Regions from separate parts of the Streptomyces sp. NPDC000941 genome, predicted to be linked through region 1. Evidence: riboswitches for the same ligand, from Rfam matches in the RefSeq annotation. Region 1 holds a riboswitch; the other holds the start of a gene.
The links. A riboswitch is a leader RNA that binds a small molecule or an ion and turns the genes downstream of it on or off. The one in region 1 is predicted to bind glycine.
Positions count from the first base shown of each region.

Region 2: linked by a shared signal. The riboswitch ahead of gcvP (aminomethyl-transferring glycine dehydrogenase) and the one ahead of gcvT (glycine cleavage system aminomethyltransferase GcvT) in region 1 are both predicted to bind glycine.

Region 1 is NZ_JBSFMM010000001.1:39,963-45,770, reverse strand. Features, by position in the region: gene glyA (serine hydroxymethyltransferase) at 1-779, opposite strand, end outside; gene gcvH (glycine cleavage system protein GcvH) at 804-1,184, opposite strand; gene gcvT (glycine cleavage system aminomethyltransferase GcvT) at 1,322-2,443, opposite strand; glycine riboswitch at 2,603-2,713, opposite strand; gene ACWDSL_RS00195 (AAA family ATPase) at 2,976-3,668, shown strand; gene ACWDSL_RS00190 (hypothetical protein) at 3,697-5,034, opposite strand; gene ACWDSL_RS00185 (enhanced serine sensitivity protein SseB) at 5,272-5,808, shown strand, end outside.
Region 2 is NZ_JBSFMM010000229.1:3,849-9,656, forward strand. Features, by position in the region: gene gcvP (aminomethyl-transferring glycine dehydrogenase) at 1-2,233, opposite strand, end outside; glycine riboswitch at 2,297-2,421, opposite strand; glycine riboswitch at 2,423-2,520, opposite strand; gene ACWDSL_RS44000 (PRC-barrel domain-containing protein) at 2,667-2,984, shown strand; gene ACWDSL_RS44005 (DNA polymerase IV) at 2,960-4,477, opposite strand; gene ACWDSL_RS44010 (MerR family transcriptional regulator) at 4,592-5,218, opposite strand; gene ACWDSL_RS44015 (bifunctional nuclease family protein) at 5,447-5,808, opposite strand, start outside.

The DNA.
Region 1 (5,808 bases):
CCCTGCTGACCCGGGAAGACCGCGGAGTTGATCTTCTTGGCCAGTTCGGCCGTGGAGAGGATCACGCCACCGCGCGGGCCGCCGAGGGTCTTGTGGGTGGTGGTGGTCACCACATGGGCGTGCGGCACCGGGGAGGGGTGCAGCCCGGCCGCCACCAGACCGGCGAAGTGGGCCATGTCCACCATCAGGTACGCGCCGACCTCGTCCGCGATCCGGCGGAAGGCCGCGAAGTCCAGCTGGCGCGGGTACGCCGACCAGCCCGCGATCACCAGCTTCGGGCGGTGCTCCTTGGCCAGCCGCTCGACCTCGTCCATGTCGACCAGGCCGGTCTCGACGTCCACGTGGTAGGGCACCACGTTGTAGAGCTTGCCGGAGAAGTTGATCTTCATCCCGTGGGTGAGATGACCACCGTGCGCCAGGTTCAGGCCCAGGATGGTGTCACCGGGGGAGAGCAGGGCGAACATCGCGGCCGCGTTCGCCTGGGCGCCGGAGTGCGGCTGGACGTTGGCGGCCTCGGCGCCGAAGAGCGCCTTGACGCGGTCGATGGCGATCTGCTCGACCACGTCGACGTGCTCACAGCCGCCGTAGTAGCGGCGGCCCGGGTAGCCCTCGGCGTACTTGTTGGTCAGGACCGAGCCCTGGGCCTCCATGACCGCGACCGGAGCGAAGTTCTCCGAAGCGATCATCTCCAGGGTGGACTGCTGGCGGTGGAGTTCGGCGTCGACCGCGGCGGCTACGTCCGGGTCGAGCTCGTGCAGGGAGCTGTTGAGAATCGACATCAGGGTCCCGATCGAAGGAGAGGGTCAGTTTTCGGTGAAGGCGGTGTACTCGTCGGCGGAGAGCAGCTCGTCCGGCTCGCCCGTCACCCTCACCTTGAACAGCCAGCCGCCCTCGAAGGGGGCGGAATTCACCAGCGCCGGGTCGTTCACCACGTCCTCGTTGATCTCCGTGACCTCGCCGGTGACCGGCGCGTAAAGATCGCTGACGGACTTCGTGGACTCCAGCTCACCGCAGGTCTCACCCGCGGTGACCGCCGTGCCGACCTCCGGAAGCTGGACGAAGACGACATCGCCGAGCGAGTTGGCCGCGAACTCGGTGATACCGACCGTCGACACACCGTCCTCGCCGGCGGCCGACAGCCACTCGTGCTCCTTGCTGTAACGCAGCTGCTGGGGGTTGTTCATAGGTCCGATTCTCCTGGATATGGGGGAGTGCTTGGGAAACGCGTCTTGCCTGATGGGACAGGCGGTGCGGGCGGGGGCACCGCCCAGCGGTAGCTGGGGGCATGCGCGGGATGGCGCGCCGCCGGCAGGTGACGGGCTCAGCGCCGCTTGTAAAAGGGGAGGGCCACGACCTCGTACGGCTCATGGGTACCGCGGATGTCCACCGACACCCCCGCCGTCCCCGGCGCGGCATGCCCGGCGTCCACGTACGCGATCGCGATCGGCTTGCCGAGGGTCGGCGAGGGCGCGCCCGAGGTGACCTCGCCGATCACCGCGCCGTCCGCGCCGACCACCGCGTACCCGGCGCGCGGGACCCGGCGGCCCGCCGCGACCAGGCCGACCAGCACCCGCGGCGGGTCGGTCTCGGCCCGCCGCGCCGCCGCCTCCAGGGTCTGGCGTCCGACGAAGTCACCGGGCTTGTCGAACTTCACCACCCGGCCGAGCCCCGCGTCGAAGGGCGTGGTGGCGCGGGTCAGCTCATGCCCGTACAGCGGCATCCCGGCCTCCAGGCGCAGCGTGTCCCGGCAGGAAAGACCGCACGGGACCAGCCCGGCCGGGGCCCCCGCCTCGGCCAGCGCCTGCCACAGCCGCTCGGCGTCGCCCGGCGAGACGAACAGCTCGAAGCCGTCCTCGCCCGTGTAGCCGGTACGGGCGATCAGCGCCGGGACGCCCGCGACCGTGCCGGGCAGGCCCGCGTAGTACTTGAGGCCGTCCAGATCGGCGTCGGTCAGGCCCGCCAGGATCGTCGCGGACGCCGGGCCCTGGACGGCGATCAGCGCGTACGCCTCCCGGTCGTCCCGTACGGCCGCGTCCAGGCCCTCGGCGCGCTCGGTGAGCACGTCAAGCACGACCTGGGCGTTCGAGGCGTTGGCGACCACCAGGAACTCCTGCTCGCCGAGGCGGTAGACGATCAGATCGTCCAGGATGCCGCCGTCGGCGTCGCAGATCATGGTGTAGCGGGCGCGGCCGACGGCGAGCGCCGACAGATGGCCCACCAGCGCCCGGTCCAGGGCGGCGCCGGCCTGCGGACCGGTCAGTGTGATCTCGCCCATATGGGAGAGGTCGAAGAGGCCGGCGCGGGTGCGCACCGCGGTGTGCTCATCGCGCTCGCTGCCGTAGCGCAGCGGCATGTCCCAGCCGGCGAAGTCGGTCATGGTGGCGCCCAGCGCGCGGTGCACCGCGTCCAGGGCGGTGCGGCGGGGGCTTGAGGCATGGGGCATGGGTGCTGGCTCCAGGGCGGGACGGCTACGAGGACGACGGGGAACGTGTCCTCCCCATCTGTCATCGGAACCTGAGAGGTTCGCCGTGACCCACTCCTTCGAGCGGTCCGGCTTGCACCGTGGGTGGAGCCACGCCAGCGGCTCGCTTTTCAGATCTGCCTCGTCCACGCGGTATCGGGGCCTGAGAGATTCAAGGGAGGACTTGCTCCTTCGGCGCCCCGGACGGCCGGCACTGCTGCCGGTGGCCGAGGACTCTCCCGCGCGGATTCAAGCGGCCGGTATGGAGTTGCGCGCAACATCATCGCACGTACGCCCGAGAAGGGAAGAGCCGAGCGGGCAGAACCGGTTTCACCCCGGGACACCCGGACTCACAGGGCATGAAGGCCCAGCCCACAGGAATACCACCTTGCTGGACATTACCTTTTCTTGACACTCTTCGGGAACGAGCCGCAGTGACCGACCTAGGAGGACGATCACGGTGCACGGGCAGGGGCAGGGTACGTACGCGACGACGACATGGGGGCCCCTGCCGGTGAGGCAGGGCACGGCGCCGACCGCAGGTGCGCTCAGGCCGGGGCGCAGGGCGCCCGTGCACGATCTGCGCCGCGGCGACGGCGACGGCGACAGCGACGACGGCGGCGGCGGCGGCACGGCCGCGACCGGGCCCGGCGCGCGCGAGCTGCGCTACCGCGCGGGGGACGTGGTGGTCGCCTCCGGGCTGCCCGGCAGCGGCAAGACCACCATGATCGGTCGGGCCGTGCCCCGCCTGGACCAGAGCGGGCACGCCGTACTGCGAGTGGACTCACAGGACACCCGCGAGCGCTGGGAGCGGCGGCTGCCCCGCTGGCTGCCGTACGCCCTCTACCGCCCGCTGGTGCGCTACGCCCACTACGCCGGGCTGCGCCGGGCGCTGCGCTCCGGCGCGAGCGTCGTGGTGCACGACTGCGGCACGCTCTCCTGGGTCCGCCGCTGGCTGGCCCGCGACGCCCGGCGCACCGGCCGCCGGCTGCACATGGTGCTGCTGGACGTGGAGGCCGCGGTGGCCCTGGACGGGCAGGCCGCCCGCGGCCGCGGGGTCTCCCGCTACGCCTTCGGACGGCACCGCCGCGCGGTGGGGCGGCTGGTCGCCGCCGCCGAACGCGGACGGCCGCCCGAAGGCTGCGCCTCGGTGGCGCTGCTGGATCGGGCGGCCGTGAGCGCGCTGCGCCGTATCGGCTTCGAGTGACGCGCGGCGGGATGGTGGAGCGCTGCCGTCAAGGAGCCTCGACGGTCGCCTCGACCGGGTGGGGCAGCGGCATGGGGAGCACGGAGTCGTCCTCGGCCAGCTTGGGCGTGGTGGGCTCGAGAGCGGACAGGGGGCTGGGGGCCGTCGTGCTGGGGCGCTGCGTACCGGGCTTCTTCATGTCCGGTTTCGTGGCGGGCTTCTGAGCGCCGGGCTTGTCGGTGCCGGGCTTCTGGGCGCCGGGCTCGTCGGTTCCGGGCTTGGCGGTGCCGGGGTCCGCGGGGGCGGCGGGCTCGTCGGTGCCGGGCTTGGTGTCGCTGGGCTTGGTGTCGCGCTTCCCCGCCTCCACCTTCTTGGCGTCCTGCTTCTTGCCGTGGTCGTTCTTGGCGTGGTCGTCCTTGGCGTGGTCGTTCTTTCCGTGGTCCTTCTTGCCGTGCTCGTCGTCGCCGGGCTCGGGGGTGGTGTGCTCCGTGGCGGCCGCCATCGTGATGGGCCGGGAGGCGAGCGCGGACGCGTCGTCGGCGAGGGTCGACGCCTCGTCCGGCAGCGGCAGCATCGGGGGCGTCATCGGCTCGCCCATCCCCGGGAGCGGGCCGACGAGGGAGCTGATCAGCTCGATGATGGCGTCGGCGATACGGGGGAGCGCCGCGGCGGCCGCGGCCTCGTCGCCGGCGGCGATGGCGTCCAGCAGGTCGTCGATCGCCCGCTGCAGCGCGTCCAGCGGGTCGGTCGAGACGTCCGTGGGCTGGGCCTGGGGGGTGAGCGGCGGCATCTGGGCCTGTCCCTGCCCGGCGGCCTGCCCCTGTCCGGCCTGCCCCTGTCCGGCCTGTTCCTGATCGGCGGCCTGCGGCGGCACGGTGATCTGGCCCTGGTCCTGACCCTGGCCCTGGTTCTGCCCCTGGTCCTGGTCCTGGCCCTGGTTCTGGCCTTGCTTCTGGCCCTCGTTGGGGTCGTCCGACGGCATCCGGTCGCGAACGTGCTCCCGGCCCTTCTCCTGGACGCGCGCAGACGCCCGCGGAGTCATGGCCGCCTCGGCCGACTTGCGGGCGGCCTTCACCGCGCTGTCGATCGCCGCCGCGTGCTTGACCAGATCGGCCTCGGAGAGCATCCCGTTGGGGGCCTCCTCCACCGCCTTGGCCAGGTCCGTCACCCGCTCGAGGAGGGCCCGCAGATCGTGCATGGCCTGGACCTGGGCGGGACTCATCCGGGTGTCGGCGAGCGCCGCTGGGGTGGGGGCCGGGGCCTTGGAGCCGGCCGAACCCCCGGACCCGGCGGCCGCGGCCGCGGACAGACCTGCGGTGCCGAACAGAAGGGAGCCGGCCATGACGGAGGTGACGAGTACTTCGGCCTTGCGGGACGCGCGGATCATGAGACCTTCCTTCGCTGTGGGTGACGTACGGGCGTACTCGACACCACGGTGCGAAGAGCGCAAACCGTACGCAACTCGACGATTACTGTCCGAAGCGGTCGCAAGTCGCCTGTCTTCGGTCATCGCCCACCTCTCGACCTGGGGATTTGCTGTGGAGATCGACGGCCCCCGATGCCGCCCGGCGATGCAGCCGTTAGGGTGCCTGTGCAGGTCCGACGAGATGGCGGTTGAGCGGAAATGAACATCCCGGAGCAGCACGGTCCAGCACCGGCTCACGGCGGGTTTTCTGACGGTGTGTCCTCTGGAATTCCGGCGTCTCCGGCGTTTGCGGCGTTTCCGGGCAATGAGCTGGAAGAGGTGCTGGTCGCCGCGGTCGACATCCCCGGCGCCGGCGCCCGCATCGTCGAGACCCTGGCCCGCAGCCGGATCTGGGTGCCGCTGCCCAACGGGGGCGGCCCGGACAGCAACGGCCTGGACCTGCCCACCATGGAGATCGAAGGCGGCGCGTATGTGCCGGTGTTCAGCTCCGAACAGCAGTTCCTGCAGATCGTCGGCGCCCATATGGCGTTCACCGTCGCCCCGGCCGTCGAATTCGCCCGCGGTCTGCCGCCCCAGCTCGGTATCGCGGTGAACCCCGGCGGCCCGGTGGGCGTCCCGCTTCCGCCGCTGGCCGTGGCCGAGCTGTGCCGGGCCGGGCGCAGCGAGCTGGACGGTCCGGCCACCGGCGGCCGGGTGCGCCTCTTCGAACCGGACTGGCAGGACGAACCGGTCGAC
Region 2 (5,808 bases), on a different contig from region 1:
GCTGGAGCGGGTGGTTGGGCAGATACGGCGCCAGGTGCTCGCGCACCGCGACCGGGCCCACGCCGGGGCCGCCGCCGCCGTGCGGGATGCAGAAGGTCTTGTGCAGGTTGAGGTGGGAGACATCGCCGCCGAACCGGCCCGGCCGGGCCAGCCCCACCAGGGCGTTGAGGTTCGCGCCGTCCACGTAGACCTGGCCGCCCGCGTCGTGCACGGCCGCGCAGATCTCGCTGATGTGCTCCTCGAACACGCCGTGGGTCGAGGGGTAGGTGACCATCAGGACGGCCAGTTCGTCGCCGTACTGCTCGATCTTGGCGCGCAGGTCGTCGGCGTCCACCTCGCCGTCCTCGCCGGTCTTGACCACGACGACCTTCATGCCCGCCATCACGGCGCTGGCGGCGTTGGTGCCGTGCGCGGAGGACGGGATGAGGCAGACGGTGCGCCGCTCCTCGCCGTTGGCCCGGTGGTAGGCGCGTACGGCCAGCAGCCCGGACAACTCGCCCTGCGATCCGGCGTTCGGCTGGAGGGAGACCTTGTCGTAGCCGGTGACCTCGGCCAGCCGCTCCTCCAGCTCACGGATCAGCGTCAGATAGCCCTGGGCCTGCTCGACCGGCGCGAAGGGGTGCAGCGCCCCGAACTCCGGCCAGGTGATCGGCTCCATCTCGGTGGTGGCGTTGAGCTTCATGGTGCACGAGCCGAGCGGGATCATGCCCCGGTCCAGGGCGTAGTCGCGGTCGGCCAGGCGCCGCAGATAGCGCAGCATCGCGGTCTCGGAGCGGTGCCGGTGGAAGACCGGGTGGGTCAGATACACGTCGCCGCGCAGCAGGTCCTCGGGGAGCGCGTCGGCCGCCGCGGCGTCCAGCTCGTCGATGGCGGGCAGCCCGCCGTCCACGCCGAAGGCCGACCACACGGCGGCGAGCTGGGCGCGCCCGGTGGTCTCGTCGCAGGCGATGCCCACATGGTCGGCGTCGGTCTGCCGCAGGTTGACCCCGGCCTCGCGGGCCGCGGTGACGACCTCGGCGGCCCGGCCCGGGACATACGCGGTGAGGGTGTCGAAGAACGCGCCGTGCACGATCTGAACGCCCCCGGCCCGCAGCCCCTCGGCCAGCACGGCCGCGTAGCGGTGGGTGCGCCGGGCGATGGTCCGCAGGCCCTCCGGGCCGTGGTAGACGGCGTACATCCCGGCCATCACGGCGAGCAGCACCTGGGCGGTGCAGATGTTGCTGGTGGCCTTCTCGCGGCGGATGTGCTGCTCGCGGGTCTGCAGGGCCAGGCGGTACGCCTTGTCTCCGTCGGCGTCGACCGAGACGCCCACCAGGCGGCCCGGCAGGCTGCGGGCGTAGGCGTCGCGGACGGCCATGAAACCGGCGTGCGGCCCGCCGAAGCCCATCGGCACGCCGAACCGCTGGCTGCTGCCGACCGCGATATCGGCGCCCAGCTCGCCGGGCGAGGTGAGCAGGGTGAGGGCGAGCAGATCGGCGGCGACGGTGACCACGGCGCCGAGCTCATGGGCCCGCTCGATGACCGGGCGCAGCTCGCGCACCGCGCCGGAGGCGCCCGGGTACTGCAGCAGCACGCCGAACACCCCGCGCTCGGCCACCTCGGCCGGTATGCCCGCCGAGAGGTCGGCGACGACCACCTCGACACCGGTGGGTTCGGCGCGGGTCCGGATGACCGCGACGGTCTGCGGCAGAGTGTCGGCGTCGACCAGGAACACCCCCTGCTTGACCTTGCCCACCCGGCGCGACAGCGCCATGGCCTCGGCGGCGGCGGTGGCCTCGTCGAGCAGCGAGGCGCCGGCGGTCGGCAGCCCGGTCAGGTCGGCGACCACGGTCTGGAAGTTGAGCAGCGCCTCCAGCCGGCCCTGGGAGATCTCCGGCTGGTAGGGCGTGTACGCGGTGTACCAGGCGGGGTTCTCCAGCACATTGCGCAGGATCACCGGCGGGGTGAACGTCCCGTAGTAGCCCAGGCCGATCATCGGGGAGAGCAGCTGGTTGCGCTCGGCCAGGCCGCGCAGCTCGGCCAGCACCTCGGCCTCGCTGCGGGCCGGGGGCAGCCGCAGCTCCTGGGCGCTTCCGATGACCTCCGGCACGGCGGCCTGGGTGAGTTCGTCGAGGGAGCCGAAGCCGACCTGCGCGAGCATCTTGGCCTGCGCCTCGGAGTCAGGTCCGATATGGCGCCGCTCGAACGGAGTACCGCGTTCCAACTCGGTCAGTGAGGTGCGATTGGCGGTCATCTGCGAGGCCTCCTGGTCTGTACGACCTACGAGGGGCACCACGATGCGGGTGCCCGAACGGCCTCCCCCTCTGTCATCTCAACCTGAGAGCTTCACCGGGCCCGCGGGCGGCGAGCCGGCTTTCACCGTCGGTGAGGAGGGGTCCCGGAGCCGTACTCGCCCGTGGCCCGCCCTGCTTTCCAGAGTGACCTCACCCGCGCGGTACGTGTGCCTGAGAGATTCCGGGGAGGATTTGCTCCTTCGGCGCCTCCGACGACGTCGGCGGAGAGCTCTCCCGCACGGGGTCTGCAGCCACCGTCAGCCTACCAGCGAGCCTGTCGCCAGGGTTTTTGGGGAAAGCGCTCGAGTGGACGCGCGCGGCGTTGTGGCTTTTCGTAGGGATCACAAGGAAACAGGGGGATTCATGGAAAAATCGCCACCTGTGGGAGAGAGTGTGCAGACCGACATCGATCCGCGGACCCTCATCGGCCGCAAGGCCTTCGACCGCGATGGCGCGAAGATCGGCACCGTGGACGAGGTCTACCTCGACGACGCGACCGGCGAGCCGGAGTGGGCGGCGGTACGCACCGGCCTGTTCAGCCGGGACGTGTTCGTGCCCCTCGAACCCAGCCAGGTCATCGACGACGCGCTGCGGGTGCCGTACGAACGGGCGCTCATCAAGGACGCGCCGGACTTCGGGGTCGGCCGCCATCTGTCGCCCGAGCAGGAGCTGCAGCTCTACCACCACTACGGCCTGGACGTCACCGGCTGACCTTGGTGAGGCTCCCGGGCCGAGCCCGGGTCGTGGCCCGACCCCTGGCCCTCGCCCCGGCCCTCGTCCTCGGCCGGGGCGTGGGCGTCGGCGTCGCTCTCGGCGGGCCGGAGCAGCGGCAGCGGGTCCGCGGGCTCCAGTGCCGGGTCGTCGACCGCGAACGTCCGCACCCGGCCCGGCCTCGACCAGGGCTCCTCGAAGCGCACGGTCACCCGCCCGACCCCGCTGCCCTGCACCCACCCCGCCCCGAGCTCCGCATGCCGCACATCGCAGCCGGGCAGCCAGCGGCGGGGCCGGTCGGCGCCCTCGTCGTCCTCCAGGGCCGCCAGGGCCGCCAGGGCGGACTCCGGTGTCCCTCCGGCCTCGCCCGTCCCCCCGGCGGCCTCCTGAGCCTCCTGGGCCTCATGAGCGGCCTGGGCGGCGGCAGCCTGGGCGAACAGATCCTCCTGGGTGTAGTCCGCCAGACCGCTCACGCCCACTCCCAGCAGCCGCACACCCGCCGTGGTGTCCACACCTTCCAGCAGCCGCGCCGCGGCCTCCCGCACCACCGCCGGATCGTCCGTCGGCCCGCGCAGCGTCTCCGAGCGGGTCAGCGTGGAGAAGTCGTAACGCCGCACCTTGAGCACGACCGTGCGCCCCGAACGGCCGGCCCCGCGCAGCCGCCGCACACACCGGTCGGCGAGCCGCGCCACCTCCAGCTGTACCCGCGTGCGGTCGGTGAGGTCGACGTCGTACGTGTCCTCCACCGATACGGACTTGGCGTCCCGCTCGGCCACGACCGGCCGATCGTCCTGCCCACAGGCCATGACGTACAGCGAGGCGCCATGGGCCTTGCCCAGCAACCGGACCAGCTCCTCCTCCCCCGCCTCCCGGGTCTCGGCGACGGTGGTGATCCCGGCCCGGCGCAGCGCCTCCGCGGTGGCCGGGCCCACGCCGGGCAGGGTGCGCACCGTCAGCGGCCCCAGCAGCTCCCGCTCGGTGCCCGGCTCGATGAGCACCAGCCCATCGGGCTTGGCCCGCTCGGAGGCGATCTTGGCGAGCATCTTGGACCCGGCCAGGCCCACCGAGCCGGTCAGCCCGGTCGCGGCCACGATGTCCGCGCGCAGCCGCTCCCCCACGGCCAGCGCCGCCTCGGCCGTGGCCGGGACACCGCCCGCCTCCAGATCCACGAACGCCTCGTCCAGGCTCAGCGGCTCGACCAGTGGGGACAGGGTGGCCAGCAGGGCCATCACCCCGTCACTCACCTGGCGGTACAGGGAGAAGCGGGGGGTGAGATACGCCGCGTTCGGACACAGGCGGCGGGCCTGGGCCATCGCCATGGCCGAGTGGACCCCGAAAACCCGCGCCTCATAGGAAGCCGTGGCCACCACGCCGCGCGGCCCCAGGCCGCCGACGATCACCGGCTTGCCGCGCAGGCTGGGCTTGGCCGCCTGCTCCGCCGAGGCGTAGAAGGCGTCCATGTCCAGATGCAGAATCGTCGGCGCACCCCTCACACCTACAGATGCTGCCGCATGCCACTGACAATCGGGACTACCCGTCTGGACTGCCAGTCGGCCCACGGGCCACTGGCAACCGGGCACTGACGACCGGGGGCGGCGGCTCCGCGCTCAGCCCGCGCGGTTGCGGCGCCGGGCGAGTTCGTCGGTGGGGTTTTGTCCCACCAGCGTCTCGCCGGTGTCCACGCGCTCGCCGTGGAGCTGCTCCAGCGCGCTCTCCACGTCCCGCCACACCACGCCCACGGCGATCCCGAAGACGCCCTGGCCGCCCTGGAGCAGGTCGACCACCTCGTCGGGCGAGGTGCATTCGTAGACCGTCGCCCCGTCGCTCATCAGCGTCATCTGGGCGAGGTCGTCGAGGCCGCGCGAGCGCAGATGCTGGGCGGCGGCCCGGATGTTCTGCAGGGACACCCCGGTGTCCAGAAGCCGCTTGACGATCTTGAGGACGACGACGTCCCGAAAGCTGTAGAGCCGCTGGCTGCCCGAGCCGTACGCCGGCCGCACGCTCGGCTCCACGAGCCCGGTGCGCGCCCAGTAGTCCAGCTGGCGGTAGGTGATGCCGGCGGCCGCGCAGGCGGTCGGCCCGCGATAACCCACCTTCTCGGGCTTCGCCACGGCGCCTTCGCGCGGCGGCGTGGCCTGTGCAGCCACCCGAGCCTTCAGTACCGGTTCGGCCGGTACGCTCCCGGGGAGCGTATACGGACCGCCTGCCGCCGTGCCGTCGCCGCTGCTTCTCACGCCGACCTCCGTCCTCGACCTGCCTTCTCGACGGTAGGCAGTCACCCGGGGTGCGTCAACGATCGCCACACTCGGCACGCCGAGTGATAATCACCCTAAGGGTGGTTTCCCGTATCCCTCTTGCGGGAAAGGCTACTCGAATGTGCTGTCGAAGACCGGCGGACAGCACAGCTTCGGCACAGCTCACGGTCCACCGCTCCCTGGCCGCCGATGGCTCGCCGGCCGGGCTCACTGGCTGCTCGTGCCGAAGTCCTCGGGCGAGATCTGGTCGAGGAACTCGCGGAACTTCTCCACCTCGTCCTCCTGCTCGTCCGGGATGGCGATCCCCGCGTCGTCCAGCACCCCGTCACTGCCGTAGATCGGCGTGCCGGTGCGCAGCGCCAGCGCTATGGCGTCGGACGGCCGGGCGCTGACCTCCACGCCGCTGGCGAACACCAGCTCCGCGTAGAAGACACCCTCGCGCAGGTCCGTGATGCGGACTTCGGTGAGCTGCTGGCCGACCGCGTCGAGCACGTCCTTGAAGAGGTCGTGGGTCAGCGGGCGCGCCGGAGCCATGCCCTGCTGAGCGAAGGCGATCGCCGTCGCCTCTC